Regions from separate parts of the Streptomyces sp. NPDC041968 genome, predicted to be linked through region 2. Evidence: riboswitches for the same ligand, from Rfam matches in the RefSeq annotation. Region 2 holds a riboswitch; each other region holds the start of a gene.
The links. Region 2 has a riboswitch for cyclic di-AMP ahead of ACZ6EG_RS15090 (transglycosylase SLT domain-containing protein). Riboswitches for the same ligand answer to the same signal wherever they lie in the genome.
Positions count from the first base shown of each region.

Region 1: linked by a shared signal. The riboswitch ahead of ACZ6EG_RS28380 (transglycosylase family protein) and the one ahead of ACZ6EG_RS15090 (transglycosylase SLT domain-containing protein) in region 2 are both predicted to bind cyclic di-AMP.
Region 3: linked by a shared signal. The riboswitch ahead of ACZ6EG_RS30260 (M23 family metallopeptidase) and the one ahead of ACZ6EG_RS15090 (transglycosylase SLT domain-containing protein) in region 2 are both predicted to bind cyclic di-AMP.
Region 4: linked by a shared signal. The riboswitch ahead of ACZ6EG_RS18745 (M23 family metallopeptidase) and the one ahead of ACZ6EG_RS15090 (transglycosylase SLT domain-containing protein) in region 2 are both predicted to bind cyclic di-AMP.

Region 1 covers NZ_JBVJCB010000013.1:86,586-91,618, reverse strand. The annotation lists gene ACZ6EG_RS28390 (cytochrome P450 family protein) at 1-1,088, shown strand, start outside; gene ACZ6EG_RS28385 (transglycosylase family protein) at 1,231-2,250, shown strand; cyclic di-AMP (ydaO/yuaA leader) riboswitch at 2,433-2,599, shown strand; gene ACZ6EG_RS28380 (transglycosylase family protein) at 2,603-3,334, shown strand; gene eno (phosphopyruvate hydratase) at 3,614-4,894, shown strand; gene ACZ6EG_RS28370 (FtsB family cell division protein) at 5,006-5,033, shown strand, end outside.
Region 2 covers NZ_JBVJCB010000005.1:303,665-308,697, forward strand. The annotation lists gene ACZ6EG_RS15080 (LolA family protein) at 1-340, opposite strand, end outside; gene ACZ6EG_RS15085 (polyprenyl synthetase family protein) at 702-1,712, opposite strand; cyclic di-AMP (ydaO/yuaA leader) riboswitch at 2,452-2,619, shown strand; gene ACZ6EG_RS15090 (transglycosylase SLT domain-containing protein) at 2,625-3,116, shown strand; gene ACZ6EG_RS15095 (HAD family hydrolase) at 3,194-4,003, opposite strand; gene ACZ6EG_RS15100 (GNAT family N-acetyltransferase) at 4,288-5,033, shown strand, end outside.
Region 3 covers NZ_JBVJCB010000015.1:80,434-85,466, forward strand. The annotation lists gene ACZ6EG_RS30245 (bifunctional acetate--CoA ligase family protein/GNAT family N-acetyltransferase) at 1-102, opposite strand, end outside; gene ACZ6EG_RS30250 (HPr family phosphocarrier protein) at 301-582, shown strand; gene ACZ6EG_RS30255 (GntR family transcriptional regulator) at 726-1,421, opposite strand; gene ACZ6EG_RS30260 (M23 family metallopeptidase) at 1,639-2,403, opposite strand; cyclic di-AMP (ydaO/yuaA leader) riboswitch at 2,416-2,580, opposite strand; gene ACZ6EG_RS30265 (M16 family metallopeptidase) at 2,768-4,156, opposite strand; gene ACZ6EG_RS30270 (M16 family metallopeptidase) at 4,153-5,033, opposite strand, start outside.
Region 4 covers NZ_JBVJCB010000007.1:162,074-167,106, forward strand. The annotation lists gene ACZ6EG_RS18725 (aspartate aminotransferase family protein) at 1-626, shown strand, start outside; gene ACZ6EG_RS18730 (helix-turn-helix domain-containing protein) at 691-1,329, shown strand; gene ACZ6EG_RS18735 (DUF6126 family protein) at 1,326-1,448, shown strand; gene ACZ6EG_RS18740 (tyrosine-protein phosphatase) at 1,457-2,254, opposite strand; cyclic di-AMP (ydaO/yuaA leader) riboswitch at 2,674-2,836, shown strand; gene ACZ6EG_RS18745 (M23 family metallopeptidase) at 2,841-3,809, shown strand; gene ACZ6EG_RS18750 (SGNH/GDSL hydrolase family protein) at 4,059-4,844, shown strand; gene ACZ6EG_RS18755 (TetR/AcrR family transcriptional regulator) at 4,884-5,033, opposite strand, start outside.

The sequences.
Region 1 (5,033 bases), on a different contig from region 2:
AGCCCGCGCACGCCAAGGGCAAGACCGGCATCCCGGGGGAGCGCAAGGCCGACCTGATGACCCATCTGCTGAACATCGACCCGCCGGACCACACCCGGCTGCGCCGACTGGTCAGCAAGGCGTTCACCCCGCGCCGGGTGGCGGAGTTCGCGCCCCGCGTGCAGGAGCTCGCCGACGGGCTCATCGACCGGTTCGCCGCCACCGGCAGCGCCGACCTCATCCACGAGTTCGCCTTCCCGCTTCCCATCTACGCCATCTGCGACCTGCTCGGCGTACCCCGCGAGGACCAGGACGACTTCCGCGACTGGGCGGGCATGATGATCCGCCACGGCGGGGGGCCGCGGGGCGGGGTGGCGCGGTCGGTGAAGAAGATGCGGGGCTACCTCGCCGAGCTCATCCACCGCAAGCGCGCGGCGCTGACACCCGAGCCCGAACCCGGTGAGGACCTCATCTCCGGCCTCATCCGCGCCTCCGACCACGGCGAGCACCTCACCGAGAACGAGGCCGCGGCCATGGCCTTCATCCTGCTCTTCGCGGGATTCGAGACCACCGTGAACCTGGTGGGCAACGGCACGTACGCCCTGCTCACGCACCCGGAGCAGCGGGCCCGTCTCCAGTCGTCCCTGGCCGACGGCGAACGCGCCCTGCTGGAGACCGGGGTGGAGGAACTGCTGCGGTACGACGGCCCGGTGGAGCTGGCCACGTGGCGCTTCGCCACCCGGCCGCTCACCATCGGCGGGCAGGACATCGCGGCGGGCGACCCCGTCCTCGTCGTCCTCGCCGCCGCCGACCGGGACCCGGAGCGGTTCACGGACCCGGACACCCTGGACCTCTCCCGCCGGGACAGTCAGCACCTCGGGTACGGCCACGGCATCCACTACTGCCTGGGCGCCCCGCTCGCCCGGCTGGAGGGGCAGACCGCGCTCGCCACGCTCCTGACCCGCCTGCCGGACCTGAGCCTGGCCGCCGACCCGGCCGAACTGCGCTGGCGCGGCGGGCTCATCATGCGAGGTCTGCGCACCCTGCCCGTGTCGTTCACACCGGTCGCGCCGAAGAACGGGAGCGTTGCGTCGCCTTCGCAAAAGTGACACGCGCTCAACTTTGTGATCTTCACGTGATCTGCGCGGCATGAACTTGTGACAAGCGATCATCTGCCTATACGTTCACGGATCAACGTGGCCCCCAGTCTCACGGCCGCGCGATCCCCGCTGTCTCGTGAAAGGTCGTCGCATGCTCTCCGGGAACGGTCGTCACCGCCGCCCCCGCCAGGCACCCGCCCTGGTCGTCGCCGCCGGAGTGACGGGCTCCGCCATCGCGATCCCGCTTCTCGGCGCCACCGGCGCGCACGCGGCCGACGGGGCGAACTGGGACCGGGTCGCCGAGTGCGAGACCGGCGGCGCCTGGAGCCAGAGCAGCGGCAACGGCTACTACGGCGGGCTGCAGCTGTCCCAGGACGTCTGGGAGCAGTACGGCGGCCTGGAGTACGCGTCGAGCGCCGATCAGGCCAGCCGCTCCCAGCAGATAAGAATCGCCGAGAAGTTGCGTGCGGACCAGGGCATCGCCGCCTGGCCGACCTGTGGTCTGCTCGCGGGCCTGGGCAACGACTCGGGTTCGCCGGCCGGCGGTACGGGTGCGGCGGAGGAGGGTTCGGCGCAGGGGTCGGACGATGCGGGGACGCCGACGGCGCCCCGGTCGACCGCGGCGTCCGGTACCGGGTCGTCCGGCTCGTCCGACGAGTCCGAGCGGGCCTCCGGGGTCTCGCCTTCGTCCCCGCCCCCGGCCGCGCCTGACTCCCCGTCGGCCGAACCGGACGAAACGGCCAAGGCCGACACAACGCCCGGAACCAGCCCCTCCGCGACTGCCGACCCGCAGGAGTCCGACAGGTCGTCCACAGCCACCACCAAGGATGACGAAACGGACAAGGCGGGCCAGCGTGCGGGCTCTTCGGCCCTCACCGACACCGCGGGGTCCGGCGCCGGCAAGCACCGCGGCGACCGCGCCGAGGAGGGCCGCGGGTCCGACGCGTCGGGGCGGCACGCCTCGCGCGGTGAGGGTGAGGCGCGAGAGGTCGTCGACGGCTCGTACACCGTCCGTTCCGGCGACAGTCTCTGGGGCATCGCCGACTCCCTTGAGCTCGACGGCGGGTGGCGCTCGCTGTACGTCGGCAACGAGGAGGTCGTCGGCGCCGACCCGGACCACATCCTGCCCGGTCAGACGCTCACGGTCGGGTGCGAATCGGGCCAAAAGTAGGGGGAGTTCACGTCACGGTTCGGGGCCTATGTCCGATTTGGATCACGTGAGACATAGCTCTCAGAAGCCGTGATCGTCTTTGAAAATCCGGCGAGCGCGTGTCTACGGTCATGGTCGCTCGCCATCGCGGGCCCCGGCTGCCGCAACGCCGAATCCTGCCAGCGGCCGTCCGGGAACAGTCGTCGCGTCAAGCGCCGCAGGCAGGAGCGGGGGACCCAAGGTAAGTGCCGCACCGGGCAGTCGAGCCGGAGCGGCTAGGGGTGGAGCCGAGTTCCGCGAGGAACCCGGCCGGGCAACTCAACCGGCCCGAACCCGACAGCTCACCTCGCAGGCGTCGGTGAGGGGATCAACCATGCTGTTTTCCGGCAAGGGCAAGCACCGTCGCCCGTCCAAGGCCACCCGAGTCATCGCCGTCGCCGGTGTCACCGGTGCCGCCGTCGCCGCCCCGCTGATGGCGGCCGGCAACGCCTCCGCCGCCACCGCCTCCGAGTGGGACGCCGTCGCCCAGTGCGAGTCCGGCGGCAACTGGTCCATCAACACCGGCAACGGTTACTACGGCGGTCTGCAGTTCTCCGCCTCCACCTGGGCCGGCTACGGCGGTACGCAGTACGCCGCGACCGCCGACCAGGCGAGCAAGTCGCAGCAGATCGAGATCGCCGAGAAGGTGCTCGCGGGCCAGGGCAAGGGTGCCTGGCCGGTCTGCGGCACCGGCCTGTCGGGCGCCGCGTACACCGGTGGCGGCTCCACCGAGAGCCAGGACAGCGGTTCCGCGCAGGGCTCCGGCAGCTCCGAGAGCCAGAGCAGCGGCTCCACCGCCGACCGCTCCACCGAGCAGAAGGCCTCCCGCTCCGAGGAGCGCCCGGCCGCCGAGAAGCCGGCCGAGAAGAAGACCGTCACCACCCCGACCGGCAAGAAGGTCGAGAAGGGCGACGGCGAGTACAAGGTCGTCAAGGGCGACACCCTCAGCTCGATCGCCGAGGAGCACGACGTCAAGGGCGGCTGGGCGAAGCTGTTCAAGCTGAACGACGACATCGTCGACGAGGCCGACCTGATCTACCCGGGCCAGCAGCTGCACCTGAAGTAAGCGGCCCCGCCTGCTCCCGTCCCGGCGCGTGTTCCCCCGTACGCGCCGGGACGGGTTTTTCACGCCCCCGTCCCGCCCGCACCGCCCTCCCCGGGACCGCGGGTGTTTCCGGAAACGTCTTTGTTCCGTTCGGAAACAATTTACTCTCGGTTCTGTCCAGCGGGTGGGCGATCGGCTGGCCGATCGCCCGGAGCCGGTTAGGCTCGGTCCCGCAGAGCCGCTGCGGTCCTGTGGACCCGCGCGTCACACCGAAGCGTCACATTGAAGAAGGAGATGCTCGTGCCGTCCATCGACGTCGTCGTAGCCCGGGAAATCCTGGACTCCCGAGGCAACCCCACGGTCGAGGTCGAGGTCGGCCTCGACGACGGCAGCACGGGTCGTGCCGCCGTTCCCTCCGGCGCCTCCACCGGCGCCTTCGAGGCCATCGAACTCCGTGACGGCGACCCGGCCCGTTACCTGGGCAAGGGCGTCGAGAAGGCCGTCCTGGCCGTCATCGAGCAGATCGGCCCGGAGCTGGTCGGCTACGACGCCACCGAGCAGCGCCTGATCGACCAGGCCATGTTCGACCTGGACGCCACCGACAACAAGGGCTCGCTGGGCGCCAACGCCATCCTCGGCGTCTCCCTCGCCGTCGCCCACGCCGCGTCCGAGGCCAGCGACCTGCCGCTCTTCCGCTACCTGGGCGGCCCCAACGCGCACCTGCTGCCGGTGCCGATGATGAACATCCTGAACGGCGGCTCGCACGCCGACTCCAACGTGGACATCCAGGAGTTCATGATCGCCCCGATCGGCGCGGAGTCCTTCTCCGAGGCCCTGCGCTGGGGCGCCGAGGTCTACCACACGCTGAAGAAGGTCCTGAAGAACAAGGGCCTGGCCACCGGCCTCGGCGACGAGGGCGGCTTCGCCCCGAACCTCGGCTCCAACCGCGAGGCCCTCGACCTGATCCTCGAGGCGATCAAGGAGGCCGGCTACACCCCCGGCGAGCAGATCGCCCTGGCGCTCGACGTCGCCGCGTCCGAGTTCTACAAGGACGGCTCCTACGCCTTCGAGGGCAAGAACCGCACCGCCGCCGAGATGACCGAGTACTACGCCGAGCTGGTCGAGGCGTACCCGCTGGTCTCCATCGAGGACCCGCTGTTCGAGGACGACTGGGACGGCTGGAACACCATCACCGCCCAGCTCGGCGACAAGGTGCAGCTCGTCGGCGACGACCTGTTCGTCACCAACCCGGAGCGCCTGGCCCGCGGCATCGAGGAGAACTCGGCCAACGCCCTGCTCGTCAAGGTGAACCAGATCGGCTCGCTGACCGAGACCCTGGACGCCGTCGAGCTGGCCCAGCGCAACGGCTTCAAGTGCATGATGTCCCACCGCTCCGGCGAGACCGAGGACGTCACCATCGCCGACCTGGCCGTCGCCACCAACTGCGGCCAGATCAAGACCGGTGCCCCGGCCCGCTCCGAGCGCGTCGCCAAGTACAACCAGCTGCTGCGCATCGAGGAGATCCTCGACGACGCCGCGGTGTACGCCGGCCGCAGCGCGTTCCCCCGCTTCAAGGGCTGACCCGCCCCGTAAGAGGCGGCGTCGTACGTACGTCCCCGTACTCGGTCCCGTACCGTGTGCGGGGACGTACGCACGTAGGGCGACGCACGAGGGTGCAGGGGAGGCGGGGACATGGCGGTGAAGGACCGGGACCGTTTCT
Region 2 (5,033 bases):
CGCCGTCGGCCCCGGCGCCGGGGCCACCCGACATCCCGGACAGCAGGCCGCTCTCCAGGCCGCCGAGGTCCGGCAGGCCCAGATCCGTGCTGATCCTGACGGTGCCGGACAGCTGCTCGACGTCCGACTCGGCGATCTTCTGCAGCAGTTGCTCCGCCGTGATCTTCGGGAGGTCGGGGTCCCCGGAGTCGGCGAGCGCGGGGACGAGGCCGATCGTCGCGGCCGCCACTCCCATCACCGCGACCGGGACGACGTACCGCGCGGCCTTTCGCCGTCCGGCGCGCGTCTCCTCGCCCTCCCCGGCGGCGGTCGTGTTGTCGTCGGAATCGATCGGTGCCATGTGTGCCCTACCTCCGTCGTCGGCGGCGGCTGTCTCGCGACCTCGCACTCGTTCTCTCACCCGTGAGCCGCCATTCTCACCCGAATCGGTGAGGATTGGTGTTTTCCGTAGTGACCATCTGACCAAATACGCCGGGCGGAAGCGTCAGACCGCGGGCTCAACTCCGCGTACTCCTGCGGGATGAGACGCAGGGGCGGCGACTCCCCCGGCCCGTAGGGGTGGGGTGCACCGTCCGGTGCACGCGCCCCCGCGGAAGCGGGTGCGCCGCCATCCCGCTGCCGACCGGCCCTCACGGGCGGCCCCTACCGGGCAGCGATACCGGCACCGGCACGCGTGACGGCGCCGACCCGGCCGGCGAGGCTCAGCCGGCCCGGTGCACCACGGCCTCGCACAGCTCCACCAGCGCGGTCTTCGCGTCGCACTCCTTGAGCGGGGCCAGCGCCGCCCGGGCCTCCTCGGCGTACCGGACGGTGTCCCGGCGCGCCTGCTCCAGCGCGGGGTGGGCGCGCAGCAGGCGCAGTGCCTCCGCGTGCCGGGCGTCGTCGCTCAGGTCGGAGTCCAGCAGCTCGCACAGGGCGACGTCCTCGGCCAGCCCCAGCCGGGCCGCCCGCTCGCGCAGCCGCAGCACCGGGAGGGTCGGAATGCCCTCCCGCAGGTCGGTGCCGGGCGTCTTGCCCGACTCGTGGGAGTCGGAGGCGATGTCCAGGACGTCGTCCGCGAGCTGGAAGGCGACCCCGAGCCGCTCGCCGTACTGGGTCAGGACGTCCACGACCGTCTCGTCGGCGCCGGACATCATCGCGCCGAACCGGCAGGAGACGGCCACCAGCGATCCCGTCTTGCCGCCCAGCACGTCCAGGTAGTGGTCGACCGGGTCCCGGCCGTCCTGCGGGCCCGCCGTCTCCAGGATCTGGCCGGTCACCAGCCGCTCGAAGGCCAGGGCCTGCACGCGGACCGCCTCGGGGCCGAGGTCGGCGAGGATCTGGGAGGCGCGGGCGAACAGGAAGTCGCCGGTGAGGACCGCGACCGAGTTGTCCCAGCGGGTGTTCGCGCTGGGCACACCGCGCCGTACGGCGGCCTCGTCCATCACGTCGTCGTGGTACAGCGTGGCGAGGTGGGTCAGCTCCACGACGACCGCCGAGGGCACGATGCCGGGGGCGTAGGGGTCGCCGAACTGGGACGCGAGCATCACCAGCAACGGGCGGAACCGTTTGCCTCCCGCCCGCACCAGGTGCTGGGCGGCCTCCGTGATGAAGGGCACCTCGCTCTTGGTTGCCTCGAGCAACCCTTCCTCGACAGCAACCAATCCGGCCTGGACATCGGCTTCCAGAGCCTGGTCCCGCACGCTCAGCCCGAACGGCCCGACGACGGTCACGAGGGGTCTCCTGTCTGCTGGTGTCTACTGGCGATTACCTGGTTTGTCGATAGGTCGCTGCCACCACTCAAGTCAGCGTATCCGGTCACGTTTCGATCACCGCTAGCGCCCACCGTTACAGGCCGGTCGGTATCGGATCATGCGCGGCAAGTTTTTGATCAGGCGATATGAGCAGATATTGATCGACATCGCTGGAGGGACGCGGCCCGGAGCACGAGCGGACCGGGAGCCGCCACGGAAGATCCCATCACCCCTCCCAACGGCCCGCACTCCGAGAACGTCACCCACTCGGCACACCCCCTCCCGTGCCGAACGGATGCCCGCACAGTGCACGGGAACACCGGACGGGACGGGGCCCTGAGGGCGGCCCCCACAGGGGAGCGCGCGACGGCCGGCGCCGTCCGAGGGGTGGCAGAACCGGCGAGCCGTTCCGCACCGCACTCCCCACCCGCGGCCGGTTGGCGCACAGTTGGGATTAATGCCCGATTTGCCGCTCTTGTTGAGCCCCGTGAGTTGGCTCACTCCGTCCCCCCTGTGAGCAACCGCGTCGCCGACTGTGTCCTCCCTTTGCCCCGCAAGCCAGTTGAGGCTTGGCAGACGCAAAGGATCAAGCACCCCAAACACCCCAGATCAAGGTCAACAGGAGTGTTGGGTGATTCCTGCACTTGTTCCGGACATGTGCTCTCGCATACGTTCCCGGCCTGTCGGGCGGACGCCGAATCCTGCCACCGCCCGAACGCACAGTCATCCACCAACAAACTCGCAGGCAGGAGCGGGGGACCCAGGTAAGTCGCCGCACCGGTCACCACCGGAGCGGCTCGGGGTGAAGCCGTACCCGTCAGGGCGCGGCCGGGCACCTCCCCGCCCGAACCCGACAGCTCACCTCGCAGGCGTAAGGAGAGGGACTCAAGCATGTCTGCCAACGGTCAGAACCGTCACGCCCGGACCGCCCGCATCGCCCGCAAGCTCGCCGTCGCCGGCACCGGCGCCGCCGTGCTCGCCCTGCCGCTCATCGGCGCCACCGGCGCGTCCGCCGCCACCCCGGCCGCCGCCCCGGCCGCCGCCACCGCCGCGACCACGTACCCGAACACGCTCGACGGCTGGATCCGCGAGTCGCTCGACGTCATGGCGCAGCACGGCATTCCCGGCTCCTACGAGGGCATCCACCGCAACATCATGCGGGAGTCCTCCGGCAACCCGCTCGCGATCAACAACTGGGACATCAACGCCATCAACGGCACTCCGTCCAAGGGCCTGCTCCAGGTGATCGACCCGACCTTCCAGGCGTACCACGTGCCCGGCACCTCCTGGGACCCGTACGACCCGGTCGCCAACATCACCGCGGCCTGCAACTACGCGGCCGACCGGTACGGCTCGATGGACAACGTCTTCGGCGCGTACTGAGCCGTACTGCGTCGTACCGAGTCGTACTGAGTCGTACTGACTCGCACATGGGGGTGCCCCCCGCGGCGGCGGCCGCGCTAGGAGGTACCGAAGATCCGCTCGAGGACGACGGCCACGCCGTCGTCCTCGTTCGTGAGGGTGACCTCGTCCGCCACCGCCCTGAGTTCGGGATGGGCGTCGGCCATGGCGACACCGCGGGCGGCCCAGTGGAACATCGGGATGTCGTTGGGCATGTCGCCGAAGGCGATCGTCCGCCGCCGGCTCTGCCCGAGGTGCTCGGCGGCCAGCGCCAGGCCGGTCGCCTTGGTGATGCCGCACGGCTGGAGCTCCACCGTCCCGGGCCCGGACATCGTGACCGTGGCGAGGGAGCCGACCACCGCGCGCGCCGTCGCCGCCAACTCGTCGTCGCCGAGGTCGGGATGGCGCAGCAGCACCTTGCTGATCGGCGCCTCCCACAGTTCGTCGCGCCGCTCGACCCGTACCGCGGGCAGCGTCGGATGGGGCATGAGGTACCCCGGCTCGATGAGCGTGAGGCCGTCCACGCCGTCCTGGTCGACGGCGGCGTGCACCTGGCCGACCTCGGCCTCGATCTTGCCGAGCGCGGTCTCGGCCAGCTCCCGGTCCAGGGTGACCGACCACAGCATCCGGTGCGCGCCGGCGTCGTACACCTGCGCGCCCTGTCCGCACACCGCGAGCCCCGTGCAGCCGAGACGGTCGAGCAGGGACCGGACCCGGGGGGCCGGCCGGCCGGTCACCACCAGGTGTCGCGCACCCGCCTCGGCCACCCGTGCCAGCGCGGCCAGCGACCGGTCGGAGACGGTGTCGTCGCCGCGGAGCAGCGTGCCGTCGAGGTCGGTGGCGACGAGTGAATACGCGGTGCGGTCCATGATCAGAGAATACGGACACCGGACCTGTCCGACTCACCCGCGATCGCATCCGAACGAGGACGCGCGAGTACGGCACGAGTGCGCACGAGTAGGGCGCAAGTACGCGCGAGGACGCACGTTCGTGTCCGGAACCTGGCACATCTCCCCTAAGGCCGGTTCAAGGCCTGTGCACCGATTGGCAACAAGATGGCCCGCCGCCTACCGGCCGGGCCCCCCGGGGGGTACCTTCCTGTTGTCCAGGGGGACTTGATCGGGGGGTCGGGTTGAACGGCGGACGTGTGCGCGTGCTCAGGCCGGAGGAGCTGGGCGAGGGGGAACGGGAGCACTGGCGCGAGCTGCGCGCCAAGTCGGCGGCGCCCCGCAGTCCCTTCATGGAGCCGGAGTTCACCGACGTCGTGGGCCGGGTACGGCCGCGGGCGCGGGTGGCCGTGGTGTACGAGGGCGGCGAGGCGGCCGGTTTCCTGCCGCACGAGCGCGGCGCGCTGGGTCAGGGCCGGGCGATCGGGCTCGGGGTCTCGGACTGCCAGGGCGCGGTGCTGCGCGAGGGACTCGTCCCGGACACCCGCCGGCTGCTCAGGGCCTGTTCCCTGTCGAGCCTGGCCTTCGACAACCTGGAGGCGGACCAGGCGTTGTTCGTCCCGTTCGCGGCGGAGGAACACACCACGTACGTCGTCGACGTGGCGCAGGGGTACGAGGCGTACGAGAGCGCGCTGCGCGTCCGGTCGCCGAAGTTCCTGAAGACCACGCTCGCCAAGGAGCGCAGGCTCGGCCGCCAGGCCGGGGAGGTGCGCTTCGTGTTCGACGAGCGCGAGCCGGCCGCCCTGCGCACGCTGGTGGCGTGGAAGTCGGCGCAGTACCGCAGGACGGGGCGCCGGGACCGGTTCGCGCGGGAGTGGATCACCCGGCTCGTGGCCCGGCTGGCCGAGACCCGGGCACCGGAGTGCACGGGCACGCTGTCCGTGCTCTACGCCGGCGGCCGGCCGGTCGCCGCCCACTTCGGGCTGCGTTCGGCGACGGTCCTGGCGTGCTG
Region 3 (5,033 bases), on a different contig from region 2:
ATCAACGGTGATGGGGCGGACGCGCGCGGTGCCGCCGTCGCGCAGCACCACGTCGGCTTCCCAGTGGGCGGGGTACTCGTGCCGGTCCGACGAGGTCTGCATGGGCCCCAGAGTACGGCTCGCGTACGACAACGGCGCGAGGCAGTCTGTGGGGACGGAAGGTCGGGCCGAGGCCGCGGTCCGACGACCACGCGGGGCTGCGCACAGCCGTCCCGGGACGCTTCACGATGTGGGAAACTGGTCTAGACAAGAGTGGTCTAGACAACATCAGACCCCTGAACACCTGAAGGGCAGCATCACATGGCTGAGCGCCGCGTCAACGTCGGCTGGGCCGAGGGTCTCCACGCCCGCCCCGCCTCCATCTTCGTCCGAGCCGCCACGGCCACAGGCGTCCCGGTCACGATCGCCAAGGCCGACGGCTCCCCCGTCAACGCGGCCTCCATGCTGGCCGTCCTCGGCCTCGGCGCCCAGGGCGGCGAGGAGATCGTGCTCGCCTCCGACGCCGAGGGCGCGGACGCCGCCCTGGAGCGACTGGCGAAGCTGGTCGCCGAGGGTCTCGAAGAGCTTCCCGAGACCGTCTGACCGACGGCAGTACCGCCGATAAAGGCCCGCCCGGAATCCCGGGCGGGCCTTTATCTTGCACCACTCCTGGGGGGTGAATTCGCTTTTACGGGCAGCAGAAATGAACCCCTCGAATTCCCCTGTCTTTGTATACGGCGCTCCTGTTAATAACGCAGACCCGAGATGTTTACGGCACGTTGCGGGTTCCTCACACGGTCCGCCGCCTCGCCTCCGGCGGCGAAGCGCAGGCGGTGCGCCGGCGCCGATCGTTCGGCGTGCAGCGTCATGAGAGCCCGTGCGCGCTCGCCGTCGCCCCGGGCCACCGCGTCGACGATCGCGCCGTGCTCCGCCCAGCACCCCACCGGGTCGGCCGCGGCCTCCACGGCGTACAGCCAGGCGATCTTGTGGCGCAGCTGGGTCAGCAACGCCGTCAGGGACGGGCTGCCGACGGCCTGGGCGAGGGTCTCGTGGAACCATCCGTCGAGCGAGCGCAGATCGTCGCCGCTCCCCTGCCTGGCACGCTCCTGTCCCAGCCGCACCAGCCCGCGCAGGACCTTGAGATGCGCCTCGGTACGGCGCCGGGCGGCCCGGGACGCGCCGAGGGGTTCGAGGAGCGTACGCGTCTCCAGCAGGTCCGCCGCCTCCCGCTCGGTCGGCTCCGCGACGCACGCGCCCGCGTGCCGCCGGGTCACCACGAACCCCTCCGCCTCCAGCGTGCGCAGTGCCTCACGGACCGGGACGCGGGAGACACCGTAGCGGCGGGCCAGGAGTTCCTCGGTGAGGCGGCTGCCGCGCCCGTGGACACCGGAGACGATGTCGTCCCGGATCGCCGTGCACACCGAATGCGCCGGAATGCGCATGCCCGACCTCCGCCTTCATCCCCGGGAAACGTCGACGATTGACGCGTGTTCAGCGACTCTAGGCCAATGCGGCGGGAATTCCGACGGCGATGTGGATTTCATGGACACTTTTTGGACAACGGCCACGTCGGGAACACCCCGGAAATGCGAAAGCCCCGGCTCGGGGAGCCGGGGCTTTCGCGTGCCGTTCGTCCGTCGTCAGACGTTCACTCCGTCGTCAGACGTTCACGCCGTGGGAGCGCAGGTAGGCGACGGGGTCCATGTCAGAGCCGTACTCGGGGCTCGTACGGGCCTCGAAGTGCAGGTGCGGTCCGGTGACGTTGCCGGTGGCGCCGGAGAGGCCGATCTGCTGTCCCGCGTCGACCGACTGGCCCACCGAGACACCGATGGACGACAGGTGGCCGTACTGCGTGTACGTGCCGTCGTGCATCTTGAGCACGACCTGGTTGCCGTACGCCCCGCCCCAGCCGGCCTCGACGACGGTGCCGACGCCGACCGCGTGCACGGAGGTGCCGGTGGAGGCGTGGAAGTCGATGCCGGTGTGGCTGCCGGAGGACCACAGGGAACTGCCGGCCTGGTACGCGGTGGAGACGTAGGAGGCGGTGATCGGCGTGACGAAGGTGTTGAGGCGCTTGCGCTCCGCCTCCCGCGCGGCGCGCTCCTTGGCCTCGCGCGCCTCCTCGGCGGCCTCGGCGGCCCGCTCGCGCGCGGCCTCCTGCGCCGCCTCACGGGCGGCGGCGTCCAGGGCGGCCTGCTTCTGCGCGGCGGCCTGGGCGTCGATCTCGTCGGCCAGGGAGTCGCCGATGCTGATGACCGGGGTGAGCCCGCTCTGCTCCGCCTGGGGCTCGGCGGCGAGCGCCGGAGCCGCGAGGGTGCCGACGACGCCGGTGGTGGCGAGGGCCGCGACACCCGCCGCGCGGGCGGTGGTGCGGTGCATCCGGCCGGGACGGCGGTGCTTGCCGACGGCGCGCGTGAACGCCATGTGGAGGCTGGTCCTTTCCTTCCCTCTCGCCTACCGGGTTAGCTGACGGGTTCGGAGGTGGAAGGTCTCCTACGGGCCCCCTCGCGGCACGCGCGGGCGTCCGATTCACCCCAGGGACTACGGTGGGTCCCCGGCTCCCCTGGCTCGCGCCGTACGGGGACTCGGCGATGACTGTCCGGTGCCGCGGGTGCGGCGCACTGCCTGACGAACAGCCCGGAAGACGCTAAACGCGGTTGTCTTCAATCCTCAAACGCAACCGGCTTTTTGTAGCGCATGCCACAGCGCAGACAGGCAGCCTCTCCCTCAATTCGGACAAACGGCGGCCCTGGCGACACTCCGGTCACCAGGGCCCCAGCGCGTACCGCTACTCGGCCGCCACCACGGTGACTTCACCGATGCCGAGCGCCTCGACCGGCTCCTTGATCTGTGCCGCGTCGCCGACGAGGACCGTCACCAGACGGTCCACCGGGAAGGCGTTCACGACCGCCGCCGTGGCCTCCACGGTGCCCGTGGCGGCGAGTTGGCGGTAGAGCGTCGCCTGGTAGTCGTCGGGCAGGTGCTGCTCGACCTGGTCGGCCAATGTGCTCGCGACGGCGGCCGCCGTCTCGTACTTCAGCGGCGCCACGCCCACCAGGTTCTGCACGGCGACGTCACGCTCGGCGTCGGTGAGCCCGCCCTCGGCGAGCTTGCGCAGCACCGTCCACAGGTCCTCCAGGGCCGGGCCGGTGTTGGGGGTGTCGACGGAGCCGCTGATGGCCAGCATGGCGGCGCCGGTCCCGTCGGGCGCGGAGCGCAGGACCTGCCCGAACGCCCGGACTCCGTAGGTGTAGCCCTTCTCCTCGCGCAGGACGCGGTCCAGACGCGAGGTGAGGGTGCCGCCGAGGCAGTAGGTGCCGAGCACCTGGGCGGGCCACACGCGGTCGTGCCGGTCGGAGCCGGTGCGGCCGATGAGCAGCTGCGTCTGGACGGCGCCGGGGCGGTCCACGATGACGACCCGGCCCCGGTCGTCGGCGGTCACCGACGGCACGGGACGGGGCTCCGCGGCGGAGCCGGTCCACGCGCCCAGCGTCTCGCCGAGCAGCGCGTCGAGGTCCACGCCGGTGAGGTCTCCGACGACCACGGCGGTGGCCGTGGCGGGCCGGACGTGCTTCTCGTAGAAGGCGCGTACGGCGGCGGAGTCGATGCTCGCGACGGTCTCCTCGGTGCCCTGGCGGGGGCGCGACATGCGCGTCCCGGCCGGGAACAGCTCCTTGGAGAGCTCCTTGGCGGCCCGGCGGGCGGGGTTGGCCAGCTCGTGCGGGATCTCGTCGAGGCGGTTGCGGACCAGCCGTTCGACCTCGCCGTCCGCGAACGCGGGCGCCCTCAGGGCGTCGGCGACCAGGCCGAGGGCCTTGGCGAGGCGCGAGACGGGCACCTCCAGGCTCAGCCGGACGCCGGGGTGGTCGGCGTGCGCGTCGAGGGTGGCCCCGCAGCGCTCCAGCTCGGCGGCGAAGTCCTCGGCGGAGTGCTTGTCGGTGCCCTCCGAGAAGGCCCGCGCCATGATGGTGGCGACGCCGTCGAGACCGGTGGGCTCGGCGTCCAGGGGCGCGTCGAGCAGCACCTCGACGGCGACGACCTGCTGGCCGGGGCGGTGGCAGCGCAGCACGGTCAGGCCGTTGTCGAGGCTGCCGCGCTCCGGTGCCGGGAACGCCCACGGCCTGGGCTCGCCGGCCTGCGGCTGCTGGTGGAATTCCATGGTGGCGAGCTCGGTCACTTGGCCGCCTCCTCGTTCTCGTCGGTGGCGTCGTTCACGTCGGCGGGAGCGGTGGGCTCGTAGACGAGCACCGCGCGGTTGTCGGGGCGCAGGCGGGCCTTGGCGACCTTTTGGACCTCTTCCGCCGTGACCTCGAGCACCCGCTGCACGGCGGTGAGGGCGAGCTGCGGGTCGCCGAACAGGACCGCGTAGCGGCACAGTTCGTCGGCGCGGCCCGCGACCGTGCCCAGGCGGTCCAGCCACTCGCGCTCCAGCTGGGCCTGGGCGCGCTCCATCTCCTCGGCGGTCGGGCCCTCCTGGGCGAACCGGGCGAGTTCCTCGTCGATGGCGGTCTCGATGACCGGCACCTCCACGTCACCGGACGTCTTCACGTCCAGCCACCCCAGGGAGGGCGCTCCCGCGAGCCGCAGCAGACCGAAGCCGGCGGCGACGGCCGTGCGGTCGCGGCGCACCAGCCGGTTGTACAGCCGGGACGACTCGCCGCCGCCCAGGACGGTGAGGGCCAGGTCGGCTGCGTCGCACGCGCGCGTGCCGTCCTCCGGCAGGCGGTAGGCCGCCATCAGGGCGCGGGCCGGGACCTCCTCCTCGACGACCTCGCGCAGCTCCCCGCCCATGACGTCGGGCAGCGAACCGTCCCGGGGCGGCTGCTTGCCGTCGTGCGAGGCGATGGAGCCGAAGTACTTCTCGACCCAGGCGAGGGTCTGCTCGGGGTCGATGTCGCCGACGACCGACAGCACCGCGTTGTTCGGCGCGTAGTAGGTGCGGAAGAACGCGCGCGCGTCCTCCAGGGTCGCCGCGTCCAGGTCGGCCATCGAGCCGATCGGCGTGTGGTGGTAGGGGTGGCCCTCCGGGTAGGCGAGGGCGGTCAGCTTCTCGA
Region 4 (5,033 bases), on a different contig from region 2:
AGGACGGCGTCGAGCCCGACCTGGTGTGCGTGGCCAAGGCGCTGTCGGGCGGCTACGTGCCGGTGGGCGCCACCCTGGGCAAGGACTGGATCTTCCAGAAGGTCTACTCCTCGATGGACCGGGTGCAGGTCCACTCGGCGAGTTTCGGGTCCAACGCGCAGGCCATGGCGGCCGGGCTCGCGGTGCTCTCCGTGATGGAGAACGAGGAGATCGTGGCGAACGCCGCCGCCGTGGGAGAGCGGCTGAAGTCCCGGCTGACGGAGCTGGTGGACCGCTACGAGCTGCTCGCCGACGTGCGCGGCCGGGGGCTGATGATCGGCATCGAGTTCGGCCGTCCCAGGTCACTCAGGCTGCGCAGCCGCTGGACGATGCTGCAGGCGGCCAGGAAGGGGCTGTTCGCACAGATGGTGGTGGTGCCGTTGTTGCAGCGGCACAGGATCCTCACCCAGGTGTCCGGCGACCACCTGGAGGTGATCAAGCTGATTCCGCCGCTGATCATCGACACCTCGGACGCGGACCGGTTCGTCGACGCCTTCACCGAGGTGATGGAGGACGCGCACAACGGCGGAGGCCTGATGTGGGACTTCGGCAAGACCCTGGTCCGGCAGGCGGTGGCCAACCGCTGAGCCCGGTTTTTGCCTCACAGGCAACAAATTTGTCCGTGAGGCAATCGTCGGGCTGAATGGGAGCATGAACTCCTCCGAGGCGACGGACCCGGCCGAGGGATCGGTCGCCGCCGTCGCACCCCGGCTGCGCGAGCTGCGGCGGCGGGCCGCCCTCACCCTGGAGGCGGCGGCCCGTGCCGCCGGGCTGTCGCCCGCCCACCTCTCCCGGCTGGAGACCGGGCAGCGTCAGCCCTCGCTGCCGATGCTGCTCTCCCTCGCCCGTGTCTACGGTACGACCGTCTCGGAACTGCTCGGCGAGACGGCCGCGGACCGGGACGCCGTCGTGCGCGCCGAGGCGATGGAGCCGACGTCCGCCGGCGGCTGGACGTACTGGCAGGCCGGTGGGTCCGGCCGGGGTATGCAGGCCCTGCGGGTCCGCGTGCCGCACGGGTCGCAGGGCGACATCGTGCGGGTGCACCCCGGTGAGGAGTGGCTCCACGTGCTGCGGGGCAGGCTGCGGCTGCGCCTCGGGGAGACCGTGCACCTGCTCGGTCCGGGCGACAGCGCGCACTTCGACTCGCTGACCCCGCACCGGATCGCCGCCCAGGACGCCGACGGGGTCGAGCTGCTCTTCGTCCACACGCTGCTGCAGAGCCCGTCGGCGGCGCTCTGCCTGGGACCGGCCACCACGCCGCCCCACCCCACCCCTGGAGAGATGCCATGAAGATGCAGGACAGGTTTCCGCGGGCCGTGTGGGTGCGGCTCTTCATCTACCTCGTGGTGGGGCACCTCTTCGCGGCCTTCATCTACCTGCTCTTCGAGGTGGGGGCCGGCAGCCGGTGAGCGACCCCTCAGTCCAGCATCCGCTCGCGCAGCCGCTCCCGGGTCTCCGGAGTGATCCGCAGGCCCTGCTCCAGGTAGGCGTCGACTCCGCCCCAGGTCTGCTCGACAGTCTCCAGGGCCGCCGCGAGGTACTCGGCGCGCGCGTCGAACAGGGGGCTGAGCAGCTCCATGACCTCGGGGGAGTAGGCGGAGGCGGCGGAGCTGCTGCGACGCACCTTGTAGCGGCGGTGCGTGGCGTTCGACTTCAGGTAGTCCTCGACGATGGCGTCCCGCTCGACGCCCAGGGCGAGGAGGGTGATCGCGATCGACAGCCCCGCGCGGTCCTTGCCGGCCGCGCAGTGCATCAGGGCCGGGACGCTGTCCTCGGCGAGCGCGTGCAGCACCCGTGAGTGCTCCGCCGTGCGCTCCTTGATGATCAGGCGGTAGGAGCCGATCATCCGCTCGGCGCCCTTGTCGCCGGCCAGGATTTCGCGGAGCTGGTCCAGGTCGCCGTCGCGGACCATCTTCCAGAACTCGGCACCGTCGGCCGGGTCGCTCAGCGGCAGGTTGACATTGCGCACGCCCGGCAGCTCGATGTCCGGCCCTTCGAGCTTCTGGTCGGCCGCGTTGCGGAAGTCGAAGATCGTGTGCAGGCCCAGTGAGGCCAGGAACGCGGCGTCCCCTCCGGTGGCGTGTGCCAGGTGACCGCTGCGGAACAGCACTCCCTGTCGCACCCGCCGTCCGTCCACGGTCGGCAGGCCGCCCACGTCACGGAAGTTGCGCACACCGGCCAGCTCGGGTTCGGTCGACGGGACCTGCTGCGTCACGGGGGCTCCTCCCACTCCGCCCCGTCGGCGCTGCTCGCCGCCGGGCTTCACTCGAAGATACGGCACGGTCCCGCGCCTTTGGTGGCCGGGACGTCCGACAGGGGAGTATCTGCGCCTTCTGTCCGTATTGGCGCATTGGTTCCAACTGGCGCGGAAATAAAAGGGGCTGGAGGTGCGGCGCGTGAGCAGCGTCATATCCGTGACGGTGCGTTGCCCGTCATGTCCACGTAATGCGGCCGGTTTTCAAGGACCTTTACCCGAGTCGACGTGGCGCGCTTCGACGGAGGGTGACCGGCGATTCCCATAAAGGATCATTTGGAACACCGGTCGACGCAACCCGTCGCTTGTCGCTGCGCGTCCTGGTCGCTTACGTTCACCACCGATCCGGACGGACGCCTAATCCTGCCGCCGACCGGAGCCCGCACTCATCGACCTACCCGTACACGGCAGGAGCGGGGGACCCACAGGTAGAACTGCCTGTTCCGGTTCCCGGAACGGCTTGGGGTAAAGCCGCGTCCCGACGCGGCCGGGCATCTCCAGCTCGCACCCGACAGCTCACCTCGCAGGCGCCGGAGAGGAATTCGCCATGCCCGCCAAGGGTAAGCACCGCCGTACCAGGGCCATGCGCCTGACCCGCGCCATCGCCGTCGCCGGAACCGGTGGCGCCGCGCTCGCGCTCCCGCTGATGGGCGCCGCCGGGGCCCACGCCGCTCCCGCGCAGTCCGCTTCCGAGAAGCCCGTGCAGTCCGTGCAGTCCGTCTCCGCGCCGGCGAAGAAGGCCGCCGGCGCGGAGAAGAACGGGGACGCGCGGACGTACACCGTGAAGAGCGGTGACTACCTCTCGAAGATCGCCGACGAGCAGGACGTCGACGGCGGCTGGAAGAAGCTCTACGCGGACAACCGCGAGGCCGTCGGTTCGGACCCGTCGCTGATCCACCCCGGCCTGAAGCTCGCCGTCGACGGCCGGGCCGCCCAGTCCTCGGCCCCGTCCTCCTCCGCCCCGTCGGAGAAGCCGGCCGCCGAGAAGCCCGCCGCGGCCGAGAAGCCGGCCCCCGCGAAGGCCGAGCCGGCCGAGAAGGCCTCGGACGCCGCGAAGAGCTCCGCCGACTCCTCGGACTCCTCGGACACGAGCACCCAGTCCGCCGGCAGCGGCTTCGTCTCGCCCGTCCCGAGCGGCACCCTGGGCACCCCGTACCACCAGACCGGCAGCATGTGGTCCAGCGGCTACCACACCGGCACGGACTTCGTCGTCCCGACCGGCACCTCCCTCAAGGCCGTCGGCGCGGGCACCGTCGTCTCCGCGGGCTGGGGCGGCGCGTACGGCAACCAGGTCGTCATCCAGCTCGCCGACGGCCACTACGCCCAGTACGCCCACCTGTCCTCCCTCTCCGTCTCCGCCGGTCAGTCCGTGACGGCGGGTCAGCAGGTCGGCCTCTCGGGTGCCACCGGCAACGTGACCGGCCCGCACCTGCACTTCGAGATCCGCACCACCCCGGACTACGGCTCGGACGTGGACCCGGTCGCGTACCTGCGCTCCCACGGCGTCTCCCTCTGACGAGGAACTGACGCGCCCTCCCGCGCCACCGAAGGCCGGACCCCGATCCCCGGGTCCGGCCTTCGGTGTATCCGGTCGCGGTGTATCCGGTCGCGGTGTATCCGGACCGGGCGTATTCCTGAATTGGCGAACACTTTAGGCGTGGTCTTTCTCACCGCCCGTCAACCCCTTCCTACGGTCGCGTAGGTCACATTCGAAGGTGAATCATGGGCCGATGTGGCAGACGATTCGAAGAGTGACAACGGAACAGTGATCGGGTCGTACGTGGCGGTGGGGGACAGCTTCACCGAGGGCGTCGGAGACCGGGGCCCCGACGGGTCGTTCGTCGGCTGGGCCGACCGGTTCGCGGTACTGCTCGCGGACCGGCGCCCCGAGGGCGACTTCACGTACACGAACCTCGCCGTACGCGGCAGGCTGCTCGACCGGATCGTGGCCGAGCAGGTGCCGCGGGCCGTCGAACTCGCCCCCGACCTGGTCTCGTTCTGTGCGGGCGGCAACGACATCATCCGGCCCGGCACCGACCCCGACGAGGTGGCCGAGCGGTTCGAGCGGGCGGTGGCCGCGCTGACCGCCGCGGCCGGCACGGTGCTGGTGACGACCGGCTTCGACACCCGCGGGGTGCCCGTCCTCAGGCGCCTGCGCGGCAAGATCGCCACGTACAACGGGCACGTCCGGGCCATCGCCGACCGGTACGGCTGCCCCGTGCTCGACCTGTGGTCGCTCCGGACCGTGCAGGACCGCAGGGCGTGGGACGCCGACCGGCTGCACCTGTCGCCGGAGGGCCACACGCGCGTGGCGCTGCGCGCGGGCCAGATCCTCGGCCTGCCCGTCCCGGCCGACCCCGACCAGCCCTGGCCGCCGCTGCCGCCGCGCGGCACCCTGGACGTCCGCCGGGACGACGTCCACTGGGCCCGCGAGTTCCTGGTCCCGTGGATCGGCCGCCGGCTGCGCGGCGAGTCCTCGGGCGACCACGTGATCGCCAAGGGGACGCTCTCGGCGGAGGACATCAGGGGGCGGATCGCGACGGTGGCCTGACGGCGGAGGATCGGCGTCTCGCGTTCCGCGTCCGGCGGGCTACGGGGTCCCGGTCGCGCCGGCGGGGGACGGGCCGGGCCGGCGCCGGGGCGTCGTCAAGGCCTCCCGCTCCAGACCCAGTTCCCGGGCGAGGGCCTCGTCCATCCACTCCTGGGCCCGGGCCCGCGACACCGCACCCCCGTACGAGGT